Regions from separate parts of the Streptomyces sp. NPDC091292 genome, predicted to be linked through region 2. Evidence: predicted binding sites of a transcription regulator. Region 2 holds the regulator's gene; the other holds the start of a gene.
The links. The regulator HspR, encoded in region 2, represses chaperone genes until heat shock. The targets are predictions, from matches to a motif close to TTGAGNNNNNNNNNCTCAA.
Positions count from the first base shown of each region.

Region 1: lon (endopeptidase La) is a predicted target of HspR. The motif match lies at 4,165-4,183, and genes of this name have one in related genera.

Region 1 is NZ_JBIVUQ010000003.1:543,633-550,257, forward strand. It holds gene ACIQNU_RS13785 (Lrp/AsnC family transcriptional regulator) at 1-654, opposite strand, end outside; gene ACIQNU_RS13790 (C-terminal binding protein) at 781-1,749, shown strand; gene ACIQNU_RS13795 (class II aldolase/adducin family protein) at 1,793-2,584, shown strand; gene lon (endopeptidase La) at 4,206-6,617, shown strand.
Region 2 is NZ_JBIVUQ010000004.1:466,969-473,593, reverse strand. It holds gene dnaK (molecular chaperone DnaK) at 1-1,800, shown strand, start outside; gene grpE (nucleotide exchange factor GrpE) at 1,797-2,495, shown strand; gene dnaJ (molecular chaperone DnaJ) at 2,529-3,722, shown strand; gene ACIQNU_RS16365 (heat shock protein transcriptional repressor HspR) at 3,726-4,190, shown strand; gene ACIQNU_RS16360 (LuxR C-terminal-related transcriptional regulator) at 4,490-5,461, opposite strand; gene ACIQNU_RS16355 (helix-turn-helix transcriptional regulator) at 5,469-6,452, opposite strand.

The DNA.
Region 1 (6,625 bases), on a different contig from region 2:
GAAGCCGCACAGGTGGCCGAGCCCCAGTACCTCGGGGCGGACCAGCGCGACGACCTTGGCGACCCCGGCGTCCAGGAGGCGCAGGGTGCGGGAGCGGGTGGCGCCGGGGGAGAGGCCGACCCGCTCGGCCAGCTCCGCGAACGGCAGCCGCCCGTCGTGCTCCAGCTCCGCCAGGATCCGGTGGTCCGTGGCGTCGAGGTCGAGCGCGTCCGGTTCGTCGGGCAGGAGGTACGGGTCCTTGATCTGGCCGGTGGACAGGAGCGGGTCGACCACGGTCACCCCGGGCAGGCTCCGTACCCGCTCGATCGCCTCGTCCAGGGCGCCGAAGCCCGCCGTCCGCAGCTCGGCCATGACCGGGCGCTGCCCCGCCGTGAGCGTCACGAACGGGGCCTGCGGGAGCGCCGCGACGGCCCGTGCGACCGGGGCTGCCGCGCCCTCGACGTCGATCGACAGATGGGCGGACGCGGTCAGTCCGCGTACCGCCGGGTGCACGATCGCGACCACCCGGACCGCGCCGGTCGCGAGCAGCCGCTGCACCCGCGCGCGGGTCGCGGGCCGGGACAGGCCCACGCGCTGCGCCAGCGTCTCGTACGTGAGCCTGCCGTCCTCCTGGAGTTCGCGGACGACGGACAGATCGGTCTGGTCCAGATCCACCGGACGGGTCTCCTCGCGTAGGGCAGTACGGGCGGGCGGTACGGGCTGTACGGTCGAAACGTAAGTTCAGGATACTGTTCACGGACGAATCGTCCGTCGAGGAATCGTCTATCGAAGAAGGTGGGGGTGGTTGCTGTGGGTCGTCCGGTGGTGGTGTTCACGGATCCGGCGGAGCTGGATCCGGGTCCCGGTGTCCGGCTGCTCCAGGACGCCGGGTTCGAGGTGCGGGTCGCGCACAGCGTCGACCCGGACGTGATCGCGTCCGTCGCGTACGACGCGGACGCGCTGATCGTCGGGTACGCGCGCGTGGACGCCGCCCTCCTCGACCGGCTGCCCCGGGTGCGCATGATCGCGACCATGTCCGCGGGCCACGACATGGTCGACCCGCGCGCGGTGCGCGACCGGGGCTGCTGGCTCGCCAATCTGCCGGGCGCGGCGACCGAGGACGTCGCCGTGCACGCCCTCGCGTCGGCGCTGTCGCTGGTCCGCCGGCTGCCGCAGGCCGACGCCGTCGTACGCGGCGGGGGCTGGAGCACCGACTTCCGGGAAGTGCCGCGCCGGGCGGGCGAGGTGACACTCGGCCTGGTCGGCATGGGCCGGATCGCCCGTACGCTGGCCCGCCTCGCCGCGCCCGTCTTCGGGACCGTCGTGGCCTACGACCCGCGCGCCGCCGACTGGCCCGACGGCGTCGAACGCGCCGACTCGCTGGACGCGTTGCTGCCCCGCACCGATGTGCTCTCGCTGCATGTGCCGCTCACCGACGAGACCCGGGGACTTGTCGACGCCGCCTTCCTCGGCCGGCTGCGGCCGGGCGGCTTCCTGGTCAACGTGTCGCGGGGCGAACTGGTCGACCCCGGTGCGCTGCTCGCCGCGCTGGACGAGGGGCGGCTCGCCGGTGCGGCGCTCGACGTGCTGCCGGTCGAGCCGCCGCCCGCCGGTGATCCGCTGCTCACCCATCCGCGTATCCAGCTGTCCCCGCACAGCGCGTTCCTCTCCGATGCCTCGATCCGGGCTTATGTCACGGGCCCGGCGGAGAACATCCTGGCCTGGCAGCGCACGGGCCGACCGCTGACCCCCGTCGTCGACCCGACCTGAGCGACTCGACCTGAGTGATCCGACCTGAGTGAGGAGTACGAGCATGACGAGTACGGCAGAGAAGACCGCCGTGGAGAAGACCGTCTCGGTGAGCGCCGCCGAGTGGGAGCTGCGGTGTCAACTGGCCGCCGTGTACCGGCTGGTGGCGCACTTCCGGATGACCGACCTCATCTTCACGCACATCTCGCTGCGGCTGCCGGGGCCGGACCATCACTTCCTGATCAACCCGTACGGGCTCCTCTTCGAGGAGATCACCGCGTCCAATCTGGTCAAGATCGACCTCGACGGGAAGGCGGTGGAGCCGAGCCCGTATCCGGTGAATCCGGCGGGGTTCGTGATCCACAGCGCCATCCACCGCGCGCGGGAGGACGCCCAGTGCGTGCTGCACACGCACACCAAGGCCGGGTGCGCGGTCGCCGCGCAGGAGGGCGGGCTGCTGCCGCTCAACCAGATGTCGATGGAGTTCTACGACCGCGTCGGCTACCACGACTACGAGGGGGTCGCCCTCAACCTGGACGAGCAGAAGCGGCTGGTCGCGGACATCGGGGGGCATCCGGCGCTGATCCTGCGCAACCACGGGCTGCTGACGGTCGGGGAGAGCGCGGCGCAGGCGTTCCTGCGGATGTACTACCTGGAGAAGGCCTGCGAAATCCAGGTCACGGCACAGGCGGGCGGCAGCGCACTGGTGATCCCTCCGGCCGAGATCTGCGACTACACGGCCCGCCAGCTCACGGGCGAAGCGGAAACGGACCTGGAGGACGCGGACGCCTACGACCTGGCGTGGTCGGCGATGCTCCGCCTCTTGGACCGGGTGGCTCCGGACTACCGGTCCTGACGAGTACGGGGGGCCGGTGACCGGCATTCGGCGGCCCCTGACCGGCCACCGCGAACTTCGCCTGCGGCGGGCTGGGGGGTGTGGAGGGGGTCGCGGATTCCGCCGGACACGCGCCGTCGTGGCGGTGCGCGGTTGCGGCGGGGAGTGTTTCGCCGGGGGCGGGGGAGGTCTGGGGCTGGCGGCAGTGAGGTCGGCGGCCCTTGACCGCCTGCGGCGAGCAGTGTCTGCGGTGGGGTGTGGAGGGGGTTGCGGGTTCCGCCGGTTACGGGCCGCTGTGGCGGTGCGCGGTTGCGGCGGGGAGTGTTTCGCCGGGGGCGGGGGAGGTCTGGGGCTGGCGGCAGTGAGGTCGGCGGTCCCTGACCGCCTGCGGCGAGCAGTGCCTGTGGCGGTGGGCTGGGGGGTGTGGAGGGGGGCGCGGATTCCGCCGGACACGCGCCGTCGTGGCGTAGCGCCGTTGCGGCGGGAAGTTTCGCCTGCGGCGAGCACCGGCTGTGGCGGCTGGCGGCGGGCTCGGATTTCGCCGGACGCGCACCGTCGTGGCGATGCGCCGTTGCGGCGGGAAGTGTTCCGCCGGAAATGGGCGACCCCTGACCGGCCGCGCGAACTCAGCCTGCGGCGGGCTGGGGGGGGAGGGGGTCGCGGATTCCGCCAGACACGCGCCGCTGTGGCGTAGCGCCGTTGCGGCGAGAAGTGTTCTGCGGAGACGGGAGGGGGGCTGGGGCAGGCGGCAGCGAGGTCGGCGGCCCCTGACCGCCCGCGGCGAGCACTGCCTGTGGCGGTGGGCTGTGGGGGTGTGGAGAGGGTTGTGGATTTCGCCGGTCATGCACCGTCGTGGCGACGCGCCGTTGCGGCAGGGAGTGTTCGGCTGGAGGCGGGAGGAGGTCTGGGGCAGGCACAGCAAGGTCGGCGGCCCCCTGACCGCCTGCGGCGAGCATCGGCTGTGGCGGCTGGGTGTGGAGGGGGTTGTGGATTTCGCCGGTCATGCACCGTTGTGGCGATGCGCCGTTGTGGCGGGGAGTGTTCTGCCGGAGGGGGAGGAGGTCTGGGGCAGGCGGCAGTGCGGCCCCTGACCGGCTGCGGCGAGCACTGCCTGCGGCGGCGGGCTGCCGGGCGGAGGGGGTCGCGGCACCGCTGTGGCGATGCGCCGTTCTGGCGGGGAGTGTTCCGTCGGCGGGGAGCGCTCGCTGCCGCTGCCCCGAATCTCCGGTGGAGTACTTCCCGGCGCAACGGTGCTTCGCCACGACGGTGCGTGTCCGGCGGAAGTCCGCGACCCCCTCCGCATCCCGCCGCCACCCGCCCCAGACCTCCGTCCGCCCGGCGGCGGGCCGTGGCCTCCCGCCTCCGACGGCTGGTGGCGGGTCCGGCACCCCTCCCCCTGCCAGGTGGCGCCGCGCCGCAGGCGCATTTCTTCCCGCCGCAGCGGTGCTCCGCCACGGCGGTCAGTGTTCGGCGGAATGGGGGACGGCCTTGGGCTTGTTCCCGTGACAGAGCAGGCAGGTCGTGGGGGGTGCCCGGTCTGCCGCCGGGGGCTATCGCTGTGGGCGAACAAGGGGCCGGGAACATTCGCGGGGCGTTCTGCATTGAGTCGGTATAGCTCAACTTGATTGCCGAAGGGGAGATCATGGCTGCTGAGTCCACTCCGCTCGCCCTGCCCGTGCTGCCGCTCGATGACGAGGTCGTGCTGCCCGGAATGGTGGTTCCGCTCGACCTCAACGACACCGATGTACGCGCCGCGGTGGAGGCTGCCCAGGCCGCCGCCCTTTCGGCGCCCGGCAAGCCGCGGGTGCTGCTCGTCCCCCGTATCGATGGGACGTACGCGGGCACCGGCGTGATCGGCACCGTGGAGCAGGTGGGCCGGCTCGCCGACGGCGACCCGGGCGCCCTGATCCGGGGCCGTGGCCGCGTGCGGATCGGTGCCGGTACGACCGGACCGGGTGCCGCCCTCTGGGTGGAGGGCACCCCGGTCGACGAAACGGTGCCCGAGCCGCTGCCCGGTGCCGTCACCGAACTGATGAAGGAGTACAAGGCCCTCGCGACGAGCTGGCTGCGCAAGCGCGGCGCCTGGCAGGTCGTGGACCGCGTCCAGGCGATCGAGGACGTGTCGCAGCTCGCCGACAATTCCGGTTACTCACCGTTCCTGTCCCTCGCCCAGAAGGTCACCCTGCTGGAGACCGCCGACCCGGTGGCCCGGCTGAAGCTCGCCACCGATCAGCTCCGCGAACACCTCGCCGAGCAGGACGTCGCCGAGTCCATCGCCAAGGACGTCCAGGAGGGCGTCGACAAGCAACAGCGCGAATTCCTGCTGCGCCGCCAGCTCGAAGCCGTCCGCAAGGAGCTTCGGGAGCTGAACGGCGAGAAGGGTGACGAGGACGAGTCCGACGATTACTGGACCCGTGTCGAGGCCGCCGACCTTCCCGAGAACGTCCGTGAGGCCGCGCTCAAGGAGGTCGAGAAGCTGGAGCGCGCGAGCGACCAGTCGCCCGAGGGCTCCTGGATCCGCACCTGGCTCGACACCGTCCTCGAACTGCCGTGGCAGGAGAGGACCGAGGACCGCTACGACATCCAGGGCGCCCGTGCCGTGCTCGACGCCGAGCACGCGGGCCTGGACGATGTGAAGGAACGGATCACCGAGTACCTGGCGGTGCGCAAGCGGCGCGCCGAGCGGGGCCTCGGAGTCGTCGGCGGACGGCGCGGCGGCGCGGTGCTCGCGCTGGTCGGCCCGCCCGGCGTCGGCAAGACCTCGCTGGGCGAGTCCGTGGCGCACGCCATGGGCCGCAAGTTCGTCCGCGTCGCGCTCGGCGGTGTCCGGGACGAGGCGGAGATCCGCGGCCACCGGCGTACGTACGTCGGCGCGCTGCCCGGCCGGATCGTCCGCGCGATCAAGGAGGCCGGGTCCATGAACCCGGTGGTCCTGCTGGACGAGATCGACAAGGTCGGCTCCGACTTCCGCGGCGACCCCGCCGCTGCCCTGCTCGAAGTCCTCGACCCCGCGCAGAACCACACCTTCCGCGACCACTACCTGGAGGTCGAACTCGACCTGTCCGACGTCGTCTTCCTGGCGACGGCGAACGTCCTGGAAGCCATCCCGGAGGCCCTGCTCGACCGTATGGAGCTGGTCCGCCTCGACGGCTACACCGAGGACGAGAAGGTCGTCATCGCCCGGGACCACCTGCTGCCGCGCCAACTGGAGCGGGCCGGTCTGGAGAAGGACGAGGTCACCCTCGCCGAGAGCGCGCTGCGCAAGCTCGCGGGCGAGTACACCCGGGAAGCGGGCGTACGGAACCTGGAGCGGGGCATCGCCCGGCTGCTGCGCAAGATCGCGGCCCAGCACGAACTGGGCGAGCGGGACCTGCCGTACACCGTCACGGACGACGATCTGCGCGGGCTGATCGGCCGGCCGCACCATGTGCCGGAGGCCGCGCAGGACCCCGCCGAGCGGCGCACCGCCGTCCCCGGTGTCGCCACCGGGCTCGCGGTCACCGGCGCGGGCGGAGACGTCCTCTATGTGGAGGCGTCCCTCGCCGACCCGGAGACCGGCGCGGCCGGACTGACCCTGACCGGTCAGCTGGGCGACGTGATGAAGGAGTCGGCGCAGATCGCGCTGAGCTTCCTCCGCTCGCACGGCGCCGAACTGGAGCTGCCGGTCGGCGATCTGAAGGACCGGGGAGCGCACATCCACTTCCCGGCGGGCGCGGTCCCCAAGGACGGGCCGAGCGCGGGCATCACCATGACGACCGCCCTCGCCTCGCTGCTGAGCGGACGCCTGGTCCGTACGGATGTGGCGATGACCGGTGAGGTCTCGCTGACCGGACGGGTGCTGCCGATCGGTGGTCTGAAGCAGAAGCTGCTCGCCGCCCACCGGGCCGGGATCACGACGGTCGTGATCCCGAAGCGGAACGAGGCCGACCTGGACGACGTACCGGCCGAGGTCCTGGACAAGCTGGCCGTCCACCCCGTGACGGACGTCCGGCAGGTCCTGGACATCGCCCTCGCCCCGGCGACGAACGGCGCGGGACTTCCGGTCGCGGCGTGACGGACGCG
Region 2 (6,625 bases):
GGCGAGCCCACCGTCATCACCAACGCCGAAGGCGCCAGGACCACGCCGTCCGTCGTCGCCTTCGCGAAGAACGGTGAGGTGCTCGTCGGCGAGGTCGCGAAGCGTCAGGCGGTCACCAACGTCGACAGGACCATCCGGTCGGTCAAGCGCCACATGGGCACCGACTGGAAGGTGGACATCGACGACAAGGGCTTCAACCCGCAGCAGATCTCCGCGTTCATCCTCCAGAAGCTGAAGCGCGACGCCGAGGCGTACCTGGGCGAGAAGGTCGCGGACGCGGTCATCACCGTCCCGGCGTACTTCAACGACTCGGAGCGCCAGGCCACCAAGGAGGCCGGCGAGATCGCGGGCCTGAACGTACTGCGCATCGTCAACGAGCCGACGGCCGCCGCCCTGGCGTACGGCCTCGACAAGGACGACCAGACGATCCTCGTCTTCGACCTCGGTGGCGGCACCTTCGACGTCTCGCTCCTGGAGATCGGCGACGGCGTCGTCGAGGTGAAGGCCACCAACGGCGACAACCACCTCGGTGGTGACGACTGGGACCAGCGCGTCGTCGACTACCTGGTCAAGCAGTTCGCCAACGGCCACGGCGTGGACCTCGGCAAGGACAAGATGGCGCTCCAGCGCCTGCGCGAGGCCGCCGAGAAGGCCAAGATCGAGCTGTCCTCGTCCACCGAGACCACGATCAACCTGCCCTACATCACGGCGTCCGCCGAGGGCCCGCTGCACCTGGACGAGAAGCTCACGCGCGCCCAGTTCCAGCAGCTCACCGCGGACCTCCTGGAGCGCTGCAAGACGCCGTTCCACAACGTCATCAAGGACGCGGGCATCGGCCTCTCCGAGATCGACCACGTGGTCCTGGTCGGCGGCTCCACGCGTATGCCCGCCGTCGCCGAGCTGGTGCGCGAGCTGACCGGCGGCAAGGACGCCAACAAGGGCGTCAACCCGGACGAGGTCGTCGCCATCGGCGCCGCCCTCCAGGCCGGTGTCCTCAAGGGTGAGGTCAAGGACGTCCTGCTCCTCGACGTGACCCCGCTGTCCCTCGGTATCGAGACCAAGGGCGGCATCATGACCAAGCTCATCGAGCGGAACACCACGATTCCGACGAAGCGCTCCGAGATCTTCACCACGGCCGAGGACAACCAGCCGTCGGTGCAGATCCAGGTGTACCAAGGCGAGCGCGAGATCGCCGCGTACAACAAGAAGCTCGGGATGTTCGAGCTGACCGGTCTGCCGCCGGCCCCGCGCGGGGTCCCGCAGATCGAGGTCGCCTTCGACATCGACGCCAACGGCATCATGCACGTGACCGCGAAGGACCTCGGCACGGGCAAGGAGCAGAAGATGACCGTCACCGGCGGCTCCTCGCTGCCGAAGGACGAGGTCAACCGGATGCGCGAAGAGGCCGAGAAGTACGCGGAGGAGGACCACGCCCGCCGCGAGGCCGCCGAGACCCGCAACCAGGGCGAGCAGCTCGTCTACCAGACGGAGAAGTTCCTCAAGGACAACGAGGACAAGGTCCCCGGCGAGATCAAGACCGAGGTCGAGACCGCGATCACCGAGCTGAAGGAAAAGCTCAAGGGCGAGGACACGACCGAGATCCGTACGGCGACGGAGAAGGTCGCCGCCGTCTCGCAGAAGCTGGGTCAGGCGATGTACGCCGACGCCCAGGCCGCGCAGGGTGGCGCCGAGGGTGCCCCGGGCGCGGGTGCGGGCGCCGGACAGGCGAAGGCCGACGACGACGTGGTCGACGCCGAGATCGTGGACGAGGACCGTGACCGTAAGGACGGTGCCGCGTGACGGAGGAGACCCCGGGCTTCGACGAGCAGCATGAGCCCGCCGACGTCTCCTCCGGCGCCACCACCCCTGACGACGCCGCCGAGTCCGCCGGGCCCTCCGCACAGGAGGGTCCGGCGCCCCGGACGGGAGACGCAGCAGCAGCACAGACGGCCGGCCTGACGGCCCAGCTGGACCAGGTGCGTACGGCGCTCGGTGAGCGCACGGCGGACCTCCAGCGGCTCCAGGCCGAGTACCAGAACTACCGGCGCCGCGTGGAGCGGGACCGGATCGCGGTCAAGGAGATCGCCATCGCGAACCTCCTCACCGAGCTTCTGCCCGTGCTCGACGACGTCGGGCGCGCGCGGGAACACGGCGAGCTGGTCGGCGGCTTCAAGTCGGTGGCCGAATCCGTGGAGACGGTCGCCGCGAAGATGGGCCTTCAGCAGTTCGGCAAGGAGGGCGAGCCCTTCGACCCGACGATCCACGAGGCCCTGATGCACAGCTATGCGCCGGACGTCACCGAAACGACGTGCGTCGCGATTCTGCAACCGGGGTATCGGATCGGCGAGCGGACCATCCGTCCCGCGCGCGTGGCCGTCGCCGAGCCGCAGCCGGGCGCGCAGACGGTCAAGTCCGAGACCTCGGAGAACGCCGGGGCGGGCACGGAGCCCGCCGAGGCCAAGGACAAGGAGAACGGTGGCCCGGACGAGGGCTGACGTCTCACGGAGCGGAGAGGAGGGACGTCGGGGATGAGTACCAAGGACTTCATCGAGAAGGACTACTACAAGGTTCTCGGCGTCCCCAAGGACGCCACCGAGGCCGAGATCAAGAAGGCGTACCGGAAGCTCGCCCGCGAGTTCCACCCGGACGCCAACAAGGGCAACACCAGGGCCGAGGACCGCTTCAAGGAGATCTCCGAGGCGAACGACATCCTGGGCGACCCCAAGAAGCGCAAGGAGTACGACGAGGCCCGCACCCTCTTCGGGAACGGCGGGTACCGCCCCGGCGGTCCCGGTGCGGGCGGCGGCTCGTTCAACTTCGACCTGGGCGACCTCTTCGGCGGCGCCGGGCAGCCGCAGGGCGGCACGGCAGGCGCCGGCGGCTTCGGCGGCGGCCTGGGCGACGTCTTCGGCGGCCTGTTCAACCGGGGCGGCGCGGGCGCGGGCACGCGTACGCAGCCCCGGCGCGGCCAGGACATCGAGTCCGAGGTGTCGCTGAGCTTCACGGAGGCCGTCGACGGGGCCACGGTGCCGCTGCGGATGTCGTCGCAGCAGCCCTGCAAGGCGTGTTCGGGTACCGGCGACAAGAACGGCACCCCGCGCGTGTGCCCGACGTGTGTCGGTACGGGACAGGTGTCGCGCGGCGGCGGTGGCGGCTTCTCGCTCACCGACCCGTGCGTCGACTGCAAGGGCCGCGGTCTGATCGCCGAGACCCCCTGTGAGGTCTGCAAGGGCTCGGGGCGCGCCAAGTCGTCCCGCACCATGCAGGTCCGTATCCCCGCGGGCGTCGCGGACGGGCAGCGGATCCGGCTGCGCGGCAAGGGCGCACCGGGCGAGCGCGGCGGCCCGGCCGGCGATCTGTACGTGGTGGTGCACGTCGGGGCGCACCCGGTGTTCGGCCGCAAGGGCGACAACCTCACCGTCACGGTGCCCGTCTCCTTCACGGAGGCGGCGCTCGGCGGCGAGGTGAAGGTGCCCACGCTCGGCGGCCCCCCGGTGACGCTGAAGCTGCCGCCGGGCACACCCAACGGCCGCACCATGCGGGCCCGCGGCAAGGGCGCGGTCCGCAAGGACGGCACCCGGGGCGATCTGCTGGTCACGGTCGAGGTGACGGTCCCCAGGGACGTCACCGGCACGGCGCGGGACGCACTGGAGGCGTATCGCGAGGCGACCGCGGGCGAGGACCCGCGGGCGGAGCTGTTCCAGGCCGCGAAGGGAGCATGACGCATGGACGGCCGTCGAAGGCAGAACTCTTTTGTCGGCAGGGCGTATGAACTGACCGACGAGACGCCGGTGTACGTGATCTCGGTGGCCGCCCAGCTCAGCGGACTCCACCCGCAGACCCTGCGTCAGTACGACCGTCTCGGACTCGTCTCCCCGGACCGCACCGCGGGCCGGGGCCGGCGGTACTCGGCCCGCGACATCGAACTGCTCCGCCAGGTGCAGCAGTTGTCGCAGGCCGAGGGCATCAACCTCGCCGGTATCAAGCGCATCATCGAACTGGAGAACCAGGTGGCCGCGCTCCAGGCCCGGGTCGCCGAACTCCAGTCGGCCGTGGACGGCGCCGCGGCGACGATGCGCCAGCGGGAGGCGGCGGTGCACGCGTCGTACCGCCGCGATCTCGTGCCGTACCAGGAAGTGCAGCAGACCAGCGCGCTCGTGGTGTGGCGGCCCAAGCGGCCCACTGAATAGAGCCCCACGAACAGCGCCCCACAGATCGGCCGGCGCCCTGCAGATCGGTGCCCACGGCCGGTTGAGGAGGAACCGGCGCGTGGGCTCTGAGGCCCCGGCCGGCCAGGGGGATTGGCCGACCGGGGGCACTCCGGAGCGATACAGCATCCCCCCCGGGCTCGCCCCGCGTTCATCTTGCGTCGCGGACGCACCCCGCACCACCGTCATGTTGTTGCACTGTCCGGACCGGAGGCGGGACAAGGGGCGCACAGGGGGATGAACGGGCCGTAAGGGCGCTGGTGGCGCGGGCGGCGGCGGGCTCAGTTCCGCTCCAGCATTCCCGACTGCCCGATCAGATAACCGAGTTGGGCGCGGCTGCCGCTGCCGAGGAGGGTCGCGAGTTTGGCGATGTGGACCCGTACCGTACGGACGTTCATCCCGAGGCGGACCGCGATCTTCTCGTCCGTGAGCCCTTCTACGAGCAGCCCCGCGATGGCCCTCTGGCGGGTCGTGATGCCGTCGGGGGACGTCTCCTGGGCGGCGCGCGGCCACATCGGTGTCGCCATGTGCCAGAGCCGCTCGAACGTCGTCACGAAGAAGTTGACGAGCGCCGGGTGCCGGACCTCCAGGGCCACCGAGTTGTCGGCGCTGGCCGGGATGAAGGCGATCTGCCGGTCGAAGACGAGCAGCCGCTCGGTGACCTCGTTGAGGGTGCGGACCTCGACATCGCCCTTCAGCTCCTCGTAGTGCGCGAGGACAGTGGGCGAGTGGCGCGAGGTGTGCTGGTACAGGGTGCGCATCCGGCCGCCGCGCGACAGCATCTTCTGCTCCCGGGGCAGGGCGGTGGCCAGGACGGGCGCCGGCCGTTTCCCGCCGGGCTGCACGGTCAGCATCTCGTCGGTGACCTCGAACGCGGCCTGTTCGATGGCGCTGTCGATCCGTTCGAGGCCGCGCAGCACGGTGATGACGGGGGTCTCCGGCAATAAGCCGTACCGGCTGCTGAGCGCGAGGAGCGGCTGGAACGCCTCCGCGAGCCGTTCCTCACGGCGCCGCTGCCGGGCGATGTCGTCCTCGATGGTGCGCAGCATGTGGTGCAGGGCGACGGCCGGAGGGGTCGGCCGCAGCCACCGCGGGTCCTTGAGGTCGGCGTGCAGCAGGCCGTTGTCGACCAGACAGGGCGCCAGTACGGAGTCCTCCTCCGGTACCCGGCCCTCCCGCAACGCGCGTGCGTAGAGGCGGTTTCCCGCTTCGCACAACTCCTCGACTCCATGAGTGTGGGGCTCAGCAGTCACGTGGAGGTCACCGCTCCTGTTCCAGAATTCCCGACTGGGCGATCAGATAGCCGAGTTGAGCGCGGCTGCCGCTGCCCAGCGCGGCTGCCAGCTTGGCGATATGGGCACGGCACGTACGGACGTTCATCCCGAGACGCCGGGCGATGGCCTCGTCGACATGGCCCTCGACCAGGAGTTTGGCGATGGTGCGCTGGACCCGGGTGATGCCGTCCGGCGCCGATTCGGAGGGCGTTGCCTCGGTGAGCGGGGTCGCCCGGCGCCAGAACTGGTCGAACACCGAGGCGAGATAGTCGACCAGGCCGGGATGGCGCAGCTCCAGGGCGATCTGACGGTCCTGGCGGGCGGGGATGACCGCGACCGTCCGATCGAAGATGATCATGCGGTCGATCAGCTCTTCGAGGGTGCGCACCTCCACCCGTCCGGGGTCTATCTGTTCGAGGTAGGCGAAGATCCCCGGACCGTACCGGACGGTGTGCTGGTACAGCGTCCGCATCCGCACGCCCCGGCTCAGGATCTCCTGCACGCGTGCGAGCGACTGCGAAAGGGCATCGTAGTCTCTGACGCCTCCTGGCTGAATCATGAGGATCTCGTCGGTGCACTCGGCGGTCGCCGTGTCCAGGACGGCGTTGATGCTCTGGAACCCTTCGAGGATGGTGATCGCGTGGGTGGTCGCGGGGGTCTGCGCCGTGATGGCCATGAACGGCTCGAACGTTTCGGTCAAGTCCACCGAAAGACGGCGCCGGTCCTGGATCTCCCGTTCGATCGGGTGCAGTCGCTGGGCGAGCGCGGACGTCGGCGGCACAGGGCGCAGCCAGTTCGCGTCGTCCGGATCCGGGTGCAGAAGGGCGAATTCGAGCAGACACGGTGCCGCCTCGGCGTCCGCGCGGGCGATCCTGCCCGCACTGAGCGCTGTGGCGTACAAACGTGCACCTTCACCGCATAGTTCGGTGATGGAGTGAGGATGTGCCGTTTTTGCGTCGTTTGTAACCATATCTCCACCCCCCAGGGTCCTGTACGTGCAAGAACATGATGCATCGCCCCTGTGGCTTCGACGTGCCGGAATGAGACATCGTCTAGGTGGTGCGGGGGAGAGGGACCCATCAAGTGAGGACGAAGCCGACCATGTACAAGAAAATGCTTCGCTCGGTGCTTGCTATCGGTTTT